Regions from separate parts of the Nocardia sp. Tas62D01 genome, predicted to be linked through region 1. Evidence: riboswitches for the same ligand, from Rfam matches in the RefSeq annotation. Region 1 holds a riboswitch; each other region holds the start of a gene.
What was found. Region 1 has a riboswitch for S-adenosylmethionine ahead of ACV7NQ_RS18840 (aminotransferase class V-fold PLP-dependent enzyme). Riboswitches for the same ligand answer to the same signal wherever they lie in the genome.
Positions count from the first base shown of each region.

Region 2: another riboswitch for S-adenosylmethionine. It lies ahead of ACV7NQ_RS23200 (bifunctional o-acetylhomoserine/o-acetylserine sulfhydrylase); the one in region 1 lies ahead of ACV7NQ_RS18840 (aminotransferase class V-fold PLP-dependent enzyme).
Region 3: another riboswitch for S-adenosylmethionine. It lies ahead of ACV7NQ_RS14505 (rhodanese-like domain-containing protein); the one in region 1 lies ahead of ACV7NQ_RS18840 (aminotransferase class V-fold PLP-dependent enzyme).

Region 1 covers NZ_JBUYUZ010000001.1:3,878,440-3,882,687, reverse strand. Annotated here, with positions in the region: gene ACV7NQ_RS18840 (aminotransferase class V-fold PLP-dependent enzyme) at 252-1,574, opposite strand; SAM riboswitch class IV at 1,620-1,733, opposite strand; gene ACV7NQ_RS18835 (Pls/PosA family non-ribosomal peptide synthetase) at 2,102-4,248, shown strand, end outside.
Region 2 covers NZ_JBUYUZ010000001.1:4,945,936-4,950,183, reverse strand. Annotated here, with positions in the region: gene ACV7NQ_RS23210 (MFS transporter) at 1-1,114, opposite strand, end outside; gene ACV7NQ_RS23205 (TetR family transcriptional regulator) at 1,249-1,965, shown strand; SAM riboswitch class IV at 2,018-2,128, shown strand; gene ACV7NQ_RS23200 (bifunctional o-acetylhomoserine/o-acetylserine sulfhydrylase) at 2,216-3,562, shown strand; gene metX (homoserine O-acetyltransferase MetX) at 3,559-4,248, shown strand, end outside.
Region 3 covers NZ_JBUYUZ010000001.1:2,942,335-2,946,582, reverse strand. Annotated here, with positions in the region: gene ACV7NQ_RS14515 (FAD-dependent oxidoreductase) at 1-1,325, opposite strand, end outside; gene ACV7NQ_RS14510 (Rv0361 family membrane protein) at 1,678-2,136, shown strand; SAM riboswitch class IV at 2,198-2,314, shown strand; gene ACV7NQ_RS14505 (rhodanese-like domain-containing protein) at 2,329-2,745, shown strand; gene ACV7NQ_RS14500 (O-succinylhomoserine sulfhydrylase) at 2,807-4,021, shown strand.

The DNA.
Region 1 (4,248 bases):
GACATTCGGTGGTCAGCTGGTCGGTCTGGGTTCGGACTTGCCCGCTCGAGTCGGTCGCTCATCGGGGGCTCGTCCCAGCGGCTCCGGTTCCTGCATTTTCCAATCATCGACCCGTCCACAAGTCGAGCTGTGCGGTCGCGCGAGTCGATCACGCAGCGCCGCAATCGAATGTCGACCGAAACACCGAACACCCCCGCCGCCGACCCGATCAGCGGCGGGCCGTCTGTAGCGCCGAGCTCGACCCGAGACGGTCAGCCGATCAGGCAGGGTGCCGCGCCGGCCCCGGAATCGGTGGTGGAGAAGGGACGGGTCTCGGGGGTGGGATTCCAGAGGCCGTCGGTGGTGGCGTAGTCCCAGGTGGGGCCGGACTCGACGAGGGTGGCGACGGCGTTGACGAGGCGGTCCACATCGGCGGAACTGGTGCCGAGACCGATGCTGGCGCGCAGGGCGCCGTCGAGGTCGAGGCGGGCGAGCAGCGGGTGGGCGCAGAAGCGGCCGTCGCGGATGCCGATGCCGTGTTCGGCGGAGAGGTACGCGGCGACGTGGCCGGGGACGAAACCGTCGAGGGTGAAGGCAACGATGCCGACGGTGTCGGGGCTGTCGCTCCAGATGCGCAGCAGGTTCACACCGGGGATGGCGGACAGCCCGGCGCGGAGGCGGTCGGCGAGCAGGCGCTCGTGGGTGATGAGGGTCTCCGGATCGATCGCACAGAGCGCGTCACAGGCGGCGGCAAGGGCGGCGGCTCCGAGGACGTTCGGCGAGCCCGCCTCGTGGCGCTGCGGGGCGGGGGCCCAATCGGCGCGGGTGGTGGACACCTCGCGGACCGCGCCGCCACCGGCAAGGTACGGCTCGGCTGCGTCGAGCCAATCCCGACGGCCGACCAGCACGCCGGCACCGAACGGCGCGTACAGCTTGTGACCGGAGCACGCGAGGTAGTCGATCCCGGTGTCGCGCAGGCTGATTCGGCGATGCGGCGCCAGCTGAGCGGCATCCACCAAGATTCGAGCGCCGCATTGGTGGGCGATGGTGGCCAGCCGCTCCAGCGGCAGCACCTCGCCGGTGACATTGGAGGCGCCGGTGATCGCCAGCAGCGCAGCAGGCTTGCTGCACAGCTCGGCGATGAGCAATCGGATGGTTTCGTCGACAGTGTCGGCGGCCCGAACCACGCGGCGCCCGTGCCTGGTCCACGGCAGGAAATTCGCGTGATGCTCGATATCCAGCACCACGGTGTCGCCGGGGACGCAGGCCGCGAGCAGGTTCAGCGAATCGGTGGTGTTGCGGGTGAACACCACCACCTGGTCGTCGGCGGCGTCGAGGAACCGCGTCACCGATCCGCGGGCGGTCTCGTAGCAGTCGGTGGAGATCCGCGAGGCGTAGCCTGCACCGCGGTGCACGCTCGCGTAGAACGGCAGCAGCTGCTGCACTCTGTCGGTGACCTGCGCCAATGCCGGAGCACTCGCGGCGTAGTCGAAGTTCGCGTAGGTGGTCGTTCCGCCCTGGACCAGCGGCACCCGCAGGTCGTCGCCGGAGACTCGGGCGAGGGCGGCACAGATCTTATCCGCAACAGCAGTCATCACGAAATCCCGTCAGCTATGGGACCCATAACCAGGGGCTATTCGAGTCCGCGCTTGCCGCGCCCGGTCGGGCGGCGGCCAGGTCGTCACCTGGAGCACCCCACCGCGGAGGAGGGTTGCCGACCAGCTAGCCAGGGCTTGATGCTGGTACTCATGACCTGATCCGAGATTGACAGACGCACCGTGCAGCTGTCAATCAGCTTCGAAAACCCGACCCAGCGAGCGCGGCGCCGCCGGGCACTATTCTCGCACGTCAAACCCAGTTGCGGAATGTCTCGAGCTGCTCCCGCCTCGATGCGGAGGAACGACAGAGCCTGCATCGGCTGGCGCTCAAAGCCTCGGTTACGACATCCCATCGCGATAACGACAGCTGAACAGACCGACCGACCGGTTCAGTAGACCGCAAAGGGCCGGTACCGCGGGTACCGTGGACTGTTGGTCACCATGGCGTTTGCCCATTGGTAACCCTCTTGTGAAACAACACTCGTGAAGCGTTAGGCAGGTCTATGAGAGGTGGGCAGGACGTGATGCTGCAGCCGCAGGTCGACGCCGTGGCGGGCGAGGGCCCGACGGCAGGGAAATCAGCCCCCGACCCACTGCTGGGCACCGCACTCGCCCCGCAGGCCAGGACCCTCGTCGACATCTTGGCCAGCACCGCCCACACCCACCCCGACGCCGCCGCCATCGATGACGGGCGCGTCGTGCTCAGCTACACAGAATTGCTGGCCGAGATCGAGGCCGGAGTCACCCGGCTCACCGCGGCGGGCGTGCGCCCGGGCAACCGGGTCGGCGTGCGGATGCCATCCGGCACCCATGAGCTGTACGTCACCATCCTCGCCATCCTGCACGCGGGAGCGGCCTACGTACCTGTCGACGCGGACGACCCGCAGGAGCGAGCCCGGCTGGTCTTCGGCGAAGCCCGGGTCACCGTGATCGTGACGGCCGCGGGCGTCGAGCCGACCGCGGCGGGCGCGGAACCAACCGCGGTGGGTTCCGAGCCGAACCGCGACGCGCCCACCCCCGCCGACGACGCCTGGATTATCTTCACCTCCGGTTCCACCGGGACACCGAAAGGTGTTGCGGTCACCCATCGCAACGCCGCCGCGTTCGTCGACGCCGAGGCGCGACTTTTCCTCCAGGACGCCCCGATCGGCCCGGACGACCGGGTGCTCGCCGGGCTCTCGGTTGCCTTCGATGCCTCCTGCGAGGAAATGTGGCTGGCCTGGCGCAATGGGGCCTGCCTGGTGCCCGCGCCGCGCGCCCTGGTGCGCACCGGAGCGGACCTCGGCCCCTGGCTGGTGCGCCGGGAGATCAGCATCGTCTCCACGGTGCCCACCCTGGCCGCGAGCTGGCCGGCCGAGGCGCTCGACCCGGTCCGCCTGTTGATCTTCGGCGGCGAAGCGGTGCCGCCGGAACTCGCCGAACGCCTTGCCGGGAACGAGGATTCCGACCGTGAGGTATGGAACACCTACGGCCCCACCGAAGCCACCGTCGTCGCCTGCGCGGCGCTGCTCGACGGCAGCTTCCCGGTCCGGATCGGTCTCCCGCTGGACGGCTGGGATCTCACCGTCGTCGACCCCGCCGGAAATCCGGTGGGCGAGGGCGAATCCGGCGAACTCGTGGTCGGCGGCGTCGGCCTCGCCCGCTATCTCGATCCGGCGATGGATGCCGAAAAGTACGCTCCCCTACCATCACTCGACTGGGAGCGCGCCTATCGCAGCGGCGACCTGGTGCGCAACGACCGCGCGGGCCTGGTCTTCCTCGGCCGCGCCGACGACCAGATCAAGCTCGGCGGACGCCGCATCGAGCTCGGCGAGATCGACAACGCACTACAGCATCTGCCCGGTGTCACCGGAGCCGCTGCGGCGATTCGAACCACCAAGGCGGGCAACAAGATCCTGGTCGGCTACCTGACCGGCACCACCCCCGACTTCGACATCACGGCAGCCAGATCTCTACTCGCGGAACAACTTCCGGAGCCGCTGGTGCCCCGGCTCGCCATCGTGTCCGAACTGCCCACCCGCACCTCGGGCAAGGTCGACCGGGACGCGCTGCCATGGCCGCTGCCGAACGCCACCGAAACCCCGAGCCACAACCTCACCGAAACCGAGCGCTGGGTTGCCGGACTGTGGGATTCGATCCTCGGCGCCGAAGTCACCGGCCCCGACATCGACTTCTTCGACCTCGGCGGCAGCTCGCTGGCGGCCGCACAACTGGTCACCGCGCTGCGCGAGCGCTACCCACGCGTCACTGTCGCCGACCTCTACGACCATCCCCGCCTCGGCGCACTCGCCGAACTGCTGGACGAGACCGCTCCGACGGCCGCCACCGAAATACGCACCGTTCGTCCGACCCCGCTCAGCGCCCAGTGGATCCAGGTGCTTGCCACCATCCCGCTGTCCACCCTCACCGGAATGCAGTGGCTCACCTGGCTGGCGATCGTCGGGAATATCGCGGGCTGGTCCGGCTCGCTGCCGTGGCTGCCACACCTGTCCTGGTGGTGGACCCTGGCCGCGTTCCTGCTCTTCATCTCCCCACCGGGCCGAATGGTCATCTGCGCGACCGGCGCTCGGGTACTGCTGCGCGGTGTCGCCCCCGGCAGCTATCCACGCGGCGGATCGGTGCACCTGCGCTTGTGGGCGGCGGTCCGGCTGTCGGAGGCCAGCGGAGCCGA
Region 2 (4,248 bases), 1.1 Mb from region 1:
GCACGCTGGCCACGTAGCTGTCGCCGTAGCCCAATTGCGCCAGCCACAGCAGGCCGAGGACACCGAGCACGGCGCCGCCGAGCATGAGCGGACGCGGGCCGACCTTCGGCAGCAGCGCACTGGTGACGCCGGCACCCACCGCGATGCCCGCCGGGAACGGCAAGAACGCGAATCCGGCCTTCAGCGACGAGTAGCCGAGCGTGATCTGGAAGTAGTAGCTCAGGAACAGGAACATCGCGAACATCGCGATCGGGATGAGCAGCGCGGCGAGGAACGCGCCACCGCGGTTGATCTCACCCGGAATATGCAGCGGCAGCAGCGGATTCGCCGAACGACGTTCGATCGCCATGAATACCGCCAACAGCACGACACCGCCGATCAGCAGCCCGAGGGTGCTGCCCGCCAGCCAGCCGTCCTCGGCGGCGCGGCTGAATCCGTACACGATGGCGATCAGCCCGAGGGTCACCGTGACCGCACCGGGCACGTCGTAGCCGCCGGTGCGCGGTGTCGGCACGTCCTTCAACACGAACGCCAGCGCGCCGAGCAACGCGATGAGCGCGATCGGGGTGTTCACCAGCAGGCACCAGCGCCAGGACGCGTACTCGGTGAGCGCGCCGCCCACAATCAGACCGAGCGCGGCGCCGCCCGCGGAAATGCCCGCGAACAGACCGAACGCCTTCGCCCGCTCGCCCGGTTCGGTGAAGGTCACCGACAGCAGCGAAAGCGCCGCGGGCGCCAGCAGCGCCGCGAACGCGCCCTGCAGGGCGCGACCGGCGAAGAGTTCCGCACCGTTCTGCGCCAGACCCGCGAGGGCGGAGGCACCCGCGAAGCCGACCAGGCCGATGATGAAGATCCGACGCCGACCGAGGTAGTCAGCGAGCCGACCGCCGAGCAGCAACAGGCCGCCGAAGATCAGCGTGTAGGCGGTGAGCATCCACTGCTTGTTGCCATCACTGATATCGAGATCACGTTGTGCGAACGGCAGCGAGATGGTCACGATGGTGGCATCTAGAACCACCATGAGCTGGGCCAATGCGATCACCCCCAGGGCCAGCCAGCGCGCCGAACTGCCCTGTCTTTCGGGAACGTCTACCGCTGTCGCAGTCTCGGTCACCTTGATCTCCTCGTAACTCGAAGTAGTGCGATTATCCTGTCATCATCGGACATTTGTCGTCAATAGAAAAATGTCGCACTCAGACATTTGGCTGTTCTGGACATGAAAACAGCAGGTTAAGATAGAGTGGGAAGATGCTCGAGTCATCGACGCCGACCGGCGCGAGCGCCGCGGCGGACAACCCTGCCAGCGCCCCGGCACACCCGGCGCCGACCGGCCTGCGTGAGCGCAAGAAGCAGCAGACTCGGTTGCGCATCATCGAGATCGCGCTCGACCTCTGCGACGCCCAGGGATTCGACGCCACGACTGTCGAGCAGATCGCCAATGCCGCGGACGTATCACCGCGCACGGTCAACAGGTACTTCGACAGCAAAGAGGACATCGTCCTGGGGCCGGTACAGGACTTCGGCGTCGCGGTGGCCGAGACGCTGCGTGGGCTCCCGCTCGGCGGCAACGAGCTGGAGGCGCTGCGCGAGGCGCTGCTGCAAGTCGTCGACCAGGCCGCCGAAGGCAACGGACCGGTCTCGTTCCGGCAGTTCCAGCAGATGCAGCGAATTCTGCGCAGCAGCCCGGCGGTCAGCGCACGTAGCCTCGAGCAAGCCGACAACAAGAGCATCGCGATCGCCGCGGTGGTCGCCGAACGACTCGGCACCCAGCCCGATGCGCTGCCGGTGCGGCTGATCGTCGGCGCTTGGCAGCTGATCGGCCACCTCGGGATGGAATGTTCGGACGGCATGTTCGAACAGGACAACCCCTTGGCGGCGGCCGCGGCCGGCCGCAACGCGCTCACCTCGACATTCGACGAGTTCGTTCGCACCTGCTGCGGCGCGCGGGTCACCGGAACCCGGTGATTTCACCAATAGATTTCGGTCGTCGACCGACCGCCAGCTATGATGCCGATCAGGTCATGAGTGCCAGCGCCAAGCCCCGGCTCGCTGGACGGCAACCCTCCAGTAGCGGTGGGGTGCTCCGGGTGATGACCGGGCTCCCGAAAGTCGAGAGCAAGCGCGCAATTCAGGAGGTATCCCCAATGTGTTGTTGTCTGTCGCCCACATCCCGATAACCCAGTAATTCCGGCGAACAACCCTTTTGGAGCACGACATGAGTGACCCCATCGCGTCCGAAATCGATTCGACCCCGTCGTCCGATCCGGCACAGTGGTCCTTCGAGACCAAGCAGGTGCACGCGGGGCAGGCCCCCGACAGCACCACCGGCGCTCGCGCCCTCCCGATCTACCAGACCACCTCCTACGCCTTCCGTGACACCGATCACGCGGCCGCACTGTTCGGCCTTGCCGAGCCGGGCAACATCTACACCCGGATCATGAACCCGACCCAGGACGTGGTGGAGCAGCGCGTCGCCGCCCTGGAGGGTGGTGTGGCGGCACTGCTGCTTGCCTCCGGACAGGCCGCGGAGACCTACGCGATCCTCAACCTCGCCGCCGCGGGCGACCACATCGTGTCCAGCCCACATCTCTACGGCGGCACCTACAATCTCTTCCACTACTCGCTGCCCAAGCTCGGCATCGAGGTCTCCTTCGTCGAGGATCCCGACGACCTGGAGCAGTGGCGCGCGGCGATCCGGCCGAACACCAAGGCGTTCTACGGCGAGACCATCGCCAACCCGAGCAGCGCCATCTTCGACATCCCCGGCATCTCCGCCATCGCGCACGCCAACGGACTGCCGCTGATCGTGGACAACACGGTCGCGACCCCGTACCTGATCCAGCCGCTGGCGCACGGCGCCGACATCGTCGTGCACTCGGCGACCAAGTACCTGGGCGGTCACGGCACGGCGGTCGCCGGCGTGATCGTCGACGGCGGCTCGTTCGACTGGACCGTTCGTGACGAGCAGGGCCAGGCACGCTTCCCCGGTTTCACCACCCCGGACCCGAGCTACCACGGCGCCGTGTTCGCCGATCTGGGCGCGCCCGCCTACGCGCTCAAGGCTCGCGTGCAGCTGCTGCGCGATCTGGGCGCGGCGGTATCGCCGTTCAATGCGTTCCTGATCAGCCAGGGCATCGAGACGCTGAGCCTGCGCCTGGAACGGCACGTCGCCAACGCACAGGCGGTGGCCGAGTTCCTGACGACCCAGCCGGGCGTCGAATCGGTGGCCTACGCGGGCCTGCCGTCCTCACCGTGGCACGAGCGCGCCAAGCAGCTCGCGCCGAAGGGCCCCGGCGCGATCGTCTCGTTCGAGCTGAGCGGCGGCGTCGATGCGGGCAAGAAGTTCGTCGACGCATTAGCCCTGCACAGCCATGTAGCCAACATCGGGGATGTGCGTTCTCTCGTGATCCACCCCGCGTCGACCACGCACTCGCAGCTGACACCCGAGGAGCAGTTGGCTTCCGGAGTCAGGCCGGGGCTGGTCCGGCTGGCGGTGGGCATCGAGGGAATCGACGACATTTTGGCCGATCTGCGAGCCGGTTTCGCGGCGGCGACGACGTGACCGTGAGCGCCGAACCGACTACAGCTCGTCCCGCTCCGGCGGTGGCCCTGCCACCGCCGGACGGGCGGCTCGGCATGATCGCCATCGGGGACGTGCGACTGGAGAACGGCGCCGTCGTCCCGGACGTCCATTTGGCCGTGCAGCGCTGGGGTGAGCTCTCCCCCGCGCTGGACAATGTCGTGCTCGTCGAACACGCGCTGACCGGCGACTCACATGTCGTCGGTAGGCCGGACGACATCCATCCGATGTCCGGTTGGTGGGACGGCATGGTCGGTCCCGACGCGCCATTGGATACCGACGAGTGGTGTGTCATCGCGACGAACGTGTTCGGCGGCTGCAAGGGCAGCACCGGACCGACTTCGCTCGCACCCGATGGAAAGCCTTGGGGCGCACGGTTTCCGGAGATCTCCATCCGGGACCAGGTGACGGCGGAAGCGGCGCTGCTCGACTTGCTCGGCATCGACCGGCTGGCCTCGGTGGTCGGCGGGTCGATGGGCGGCATGCGGGTGCTGGAGTGGATGGTCGGCGCACCGGAGCGGGTGGCCTCGGCGCTGGTGCTCGCGGTCGGCGCGCGCGCCACCGCCGACCAGATCGGCACGCAGACAACGCAAATCGCCGCCATCAAGGCCGATCCCGACTGGCAGGGCGGCGACTATCACGACACCGATCGCGCCCCGATGACCGGC
Region 3 (4,248 bases), 940 kb from region 1:
CCCTTGCCCTCGAGGAACTCGGTCACTGCGTCCAGTTCCGGCTTGCCGGCCGGGGTGAAGTTCACGCTGTCGTCCAGCAGGCAGGCCACGGTCTCGTTGGCGTCGCCTTTGGTGTGGCCGATGAGGCCGACGGGGCCGCGCTTGATCCAGCCGGTGACGTAGGTGGCGGGCAGGTAGCGCTCGACGCCGTCGGCGTTCTCGTCGCCGATCACACGGCCGGCCTCGTTGGGCACGGTGCCCGCCTGGTCGTCGAACGGCAGGCTGGTCAGGTTCTGCGACAGGTAGCCGACGGCGCGGTAGACGGCCTGGATGTCCCAGTCCTTGAACACGCCGGTGCCCTTGACGTTTCCGGTGCCGTCGAGCTGGGTGCGCTCGGTGCGCAGGCCGACGACCTTGCCGTTCTCGCCGATGATCTCCGAGGGGGACTCGAAGAAGTGCAGGAACAGCTTGTGCGGGCGGTCGCCCGCGTCGCGGATCGCCCACTGCTCCAGAGTGTTGGCGACCATGTCGACCTGTTTGGAGTGCCTGCGTGCGGCTTCGGAGCCTTCGTCGTAGTCGATGTCCTGGGGGTCGACGATGACCTCGATGGTCGGGGAGTGGTCGAGTTCGCGCAGCTCGAGCGGAGTGAACTTCGCCTGCGCCGGGCCGCGGCGGCCGAACACGTGCACCTCGATCGCCTCGTTGGCCTTCAGGCCCTCGTAGACGTTCGGCGGGATCTCGGTCGGCAGCAGTTCGTCACCGGTCTTGGCGAGCAGGCGCGCCACGTCGAGCGCGACATTGCCGACGCCGAGCACGGCGACCTTTTCCGCTTCCAGCGGCCAGGTACGCGGCACATCGGGGTGCCCGTCGTACCAGGACACGAAGTCCGCGGCGCCGTAGCTGCCGTCGAGCCCGATGCCGGGGATGTCGAGGGCGCGGTCGGCGTTCGCGCCGGTGGAGAAGATCACTGCGTCGTAAAACGTGTGCAGGTCATCGAGCGTGATGTCGGTGCCGTAGTCGATATTGCCCAGCAGGCGGACCTGCTCCTTGTCGAGTACCTTGTGCAGGGCGGTGATGATGCCCTTGATGCGCGGGTGGTCCGGCGCGACGCCGTAGCGGATCAGTCCGAACGGGGCGGGCATGCGCTCGAACAGGTCGATGCTCACGTCGGCATCGGACTTCATCAACGCGTCGGCGGCGTAGATACCGGCCGGCCCTGCGCCCACGATCGCGATGCGGAGCGGGCGGGTCTCGGCGGTGTGCGCGTCAGGCCCGGAGGAGGCAGCTTGCGTCACCACGGAGGGCCCGGGTACACCGCTTGTTGATCCTGCACTCTGTTCGGTCATCTCTTACGCGCACCCTTATGGTCGAAAACGATTAATGACGTCGGTCTTAGCCTAGGCTAACTCGACGCGCCACTTTGGCTGCATCCGACGATGCGGACACTGGCACTGACTCGCTGCCCTTTGGCTATGACAGCAGGCGGCCGTCTCGCAATTCTATCGGTGGTCCACTACGGCGCCCGCGCCGGTGCGGTGACCCGCCGGATGCCACAACGGCCTGCCCTTCGTTGCGTACCCACTCCGCGGCCATCGTTAACGGCTGCCGCGCCGAGTAGTGACCTCGAACGGCTCCTGGCGTGTCGACGAAGACGGGGGCGAACGCCGGATAACCCCGCAGACCAGGGATCATCGTGGCATGACCGATCAGCAAACCGGCGCCGAAGACGGCGAAGTAATCGAGGTCGATCAGACCGACTCCCGCTCCGCGTGGCCCTTCATCGCGGCCGCGGTACTCGCGGGCATCGTGATCGTCGCGGTGGTGCTCGGCGGGCTGCTGTCACCGGCTGAGAAAAATGTCACAGACGCCGACCGCATCGCGGCGGCGGTCCGCAACTACGCTGACGCCCGAGGTCGCACCGATGTCTCGCCACCGCCCGGCGTGGCCTGCGCGGGCTTCGACGAGCGCAAGTCGTCGCTGGCGCAGCAGCTGGGTGGCGTAGAAACCGGAAAGACGGTCGAGATAACCAAAGTCGACAATCCAATGGTCGACGGAGACCGGGCGAAGGCGACGGTCACCACCAAGTTCAACGGCCGCGAGGACACCGCGACCTGGAATCTGGCCAGAACCGGCGATCGCTGGCTCATCTGCCATTGATCATCGCGTGTCGTGAACTGGGGTTTGACAGGGCGACCCAGACCCAGGCAATCTCAGACTAGGTCATGAGAACCAGCGTCAAGCCCCGGCTTGCTGGTCGGCAACCCTCCGCCGCGGCGGGGTGCTCCGGGTGACGACCTGGCCGCACACCGGAACCCAGGTGCGGCAAGAGCGGATTCACAGGAGGTCCAGATGAGTTATGCCGGTGACATCACCCCACAGCAGGCGTGGGAGTTATTGCGGGACAACCCCGAAGCCGTCCTGGTGGACGTGCGTACCGAGGCGGAATGGCGCTTCGTCGGAGTGCCCGACACGACGTCGATCGAGCGGCCGACGGTGCTGATCGAATGGGTCGACGGCACCGGCGCCCGCAACAGCGCATTCGCCGAGCAGCTGAGCGAAGCGCTCGACGCCCGCGACCCGGAGGCCCCCGTCGTGTTCCTGTGTCGCTCCGGTCAGCGCTCCGCGCACGCCGCGAACGTCGCGACCGGTCTCGGGATCGCCCCGGCCTACAACGTGCTAGAGGGCTTCGAAGGCGGACTCGACGAGTCCGGCCACCGCGGCGGCTCCGGCTGGCGCGCCCTCGGACTGCCGTGGCGGCAGTCATGATCGGGCGTGCGTTGCTCGCACCGCCGTGTCGCACTCGGAACTGTGCCGTTGGGAGGCAGTCGTGATCACCGGTGGCTCCTTCGACAAGCCGCTGCCGAACGGCGTCGGACCCGCGACCCTCGGCGTACGAGGTGGCCTGCGCCGCTCCGGTTTCGAGGAGACGGCTGAGGCGCTGTACCTGACCTCCGGATTCGTCTACGAGAGCGCCGAGGCCGCCGAGGCCGCGTTCACCGGCGACGTCGAGCATTTCGTCTACTCCCGCTACGGCAACCCGACGGTGGCCATGTTCGAGGAGCGGCTGCGCCTGATGGACGGCGCCGAAGCCTGCTTCGCCACGGCCAGCGGCATGTCCGCGGTATTCACCGCGCTCGGTGCGCTGCTGGGTGCTGGTGATCGACTTGTCGCCGCGCGCAGCCTGTTCGGCTCCTGCTTCGTGGTGTGCAACGAGATCCTGCCGCGCTGGGGCATCGAGACCGTCTTCGTCGACGGCGACGACCTGGACCAGTGGGAGCAGGCGCTGTCGGTGCCCACCCAGGCGGTGTTCTTCGAGACCCCGGCCAACCCGATGCAGACGCTGGTCGATGTCCGCCGCGTCACCGAACTCGCGCACGCCGCGGGTGCGAAAGTGGTGCTGGACAACGTCTTTGCTACCCCGCTGCTGCAACGCGGTTTCCAACTCGGCGCCGATGTGGTGGTGTACTCCGGCACCAAGCACATCGACGGCCAGGGCCGCGTGCTCGGTGGCGCCATCCTCGGCCCGCACGACTACATCGACGGCCCGGTGAAAAACCTGATGCGCCATACCGGTCCGGCACTGAGCCCGTTCAATGCGTGGACCCTGCTCAAGGGCCTGGAGACAATGCCGCTGCGGGTGCGTCATTCGACCGGATCCGCGCTGCGCATCGCCGAGTTCCTCGAGGGCGACAAGTCCGTCGGCTGGGTGAAATACCCCTTCCTGCAATCGCATCCGCAGCACGCGCTGGCGACCAGCCAGATGAGCGGCGGCGGCACCGTTGTCACTTTCGAGTTGAACGCGCCCGCGGACGAAGGCAAGAAGCGCGCCTTCGAGGTGCTCAACCGTCTGCGCATCGTCGACATTTCGAACAATCTCGGTGACTCCAAGACCCTGATCACCCATCCCGCCACCACAACCCACCGCGCCATGGGTCCCGAGGGCCGCGCCACCATCGGGCTGACCGACGGCGTCGTGCGTATCTCTGTCGGTCTAGAAGACGTCGACGACCTGTTGAATGATCTCGACCACGCACTGAGCTGAGGGTTCCGGTCACGCGACGCTCCATGCGGCCGCGTGACCGGCTTCCGCGTGTCCTCCCGAATTCGGACTGAGCGCGTGCCCGCCGGTAGGACCCACTCCGCACCAGCAGCGAAGCGCCCAGCCGGGGCCCCCGCTGGCCTGGCGATAGGCGGGCGACACCTCGGCCAGGCGTTCCTATCGCCGAGCGGAGCCACCACGGTCATATCCCGCTCGGCGACCTCCTGTGG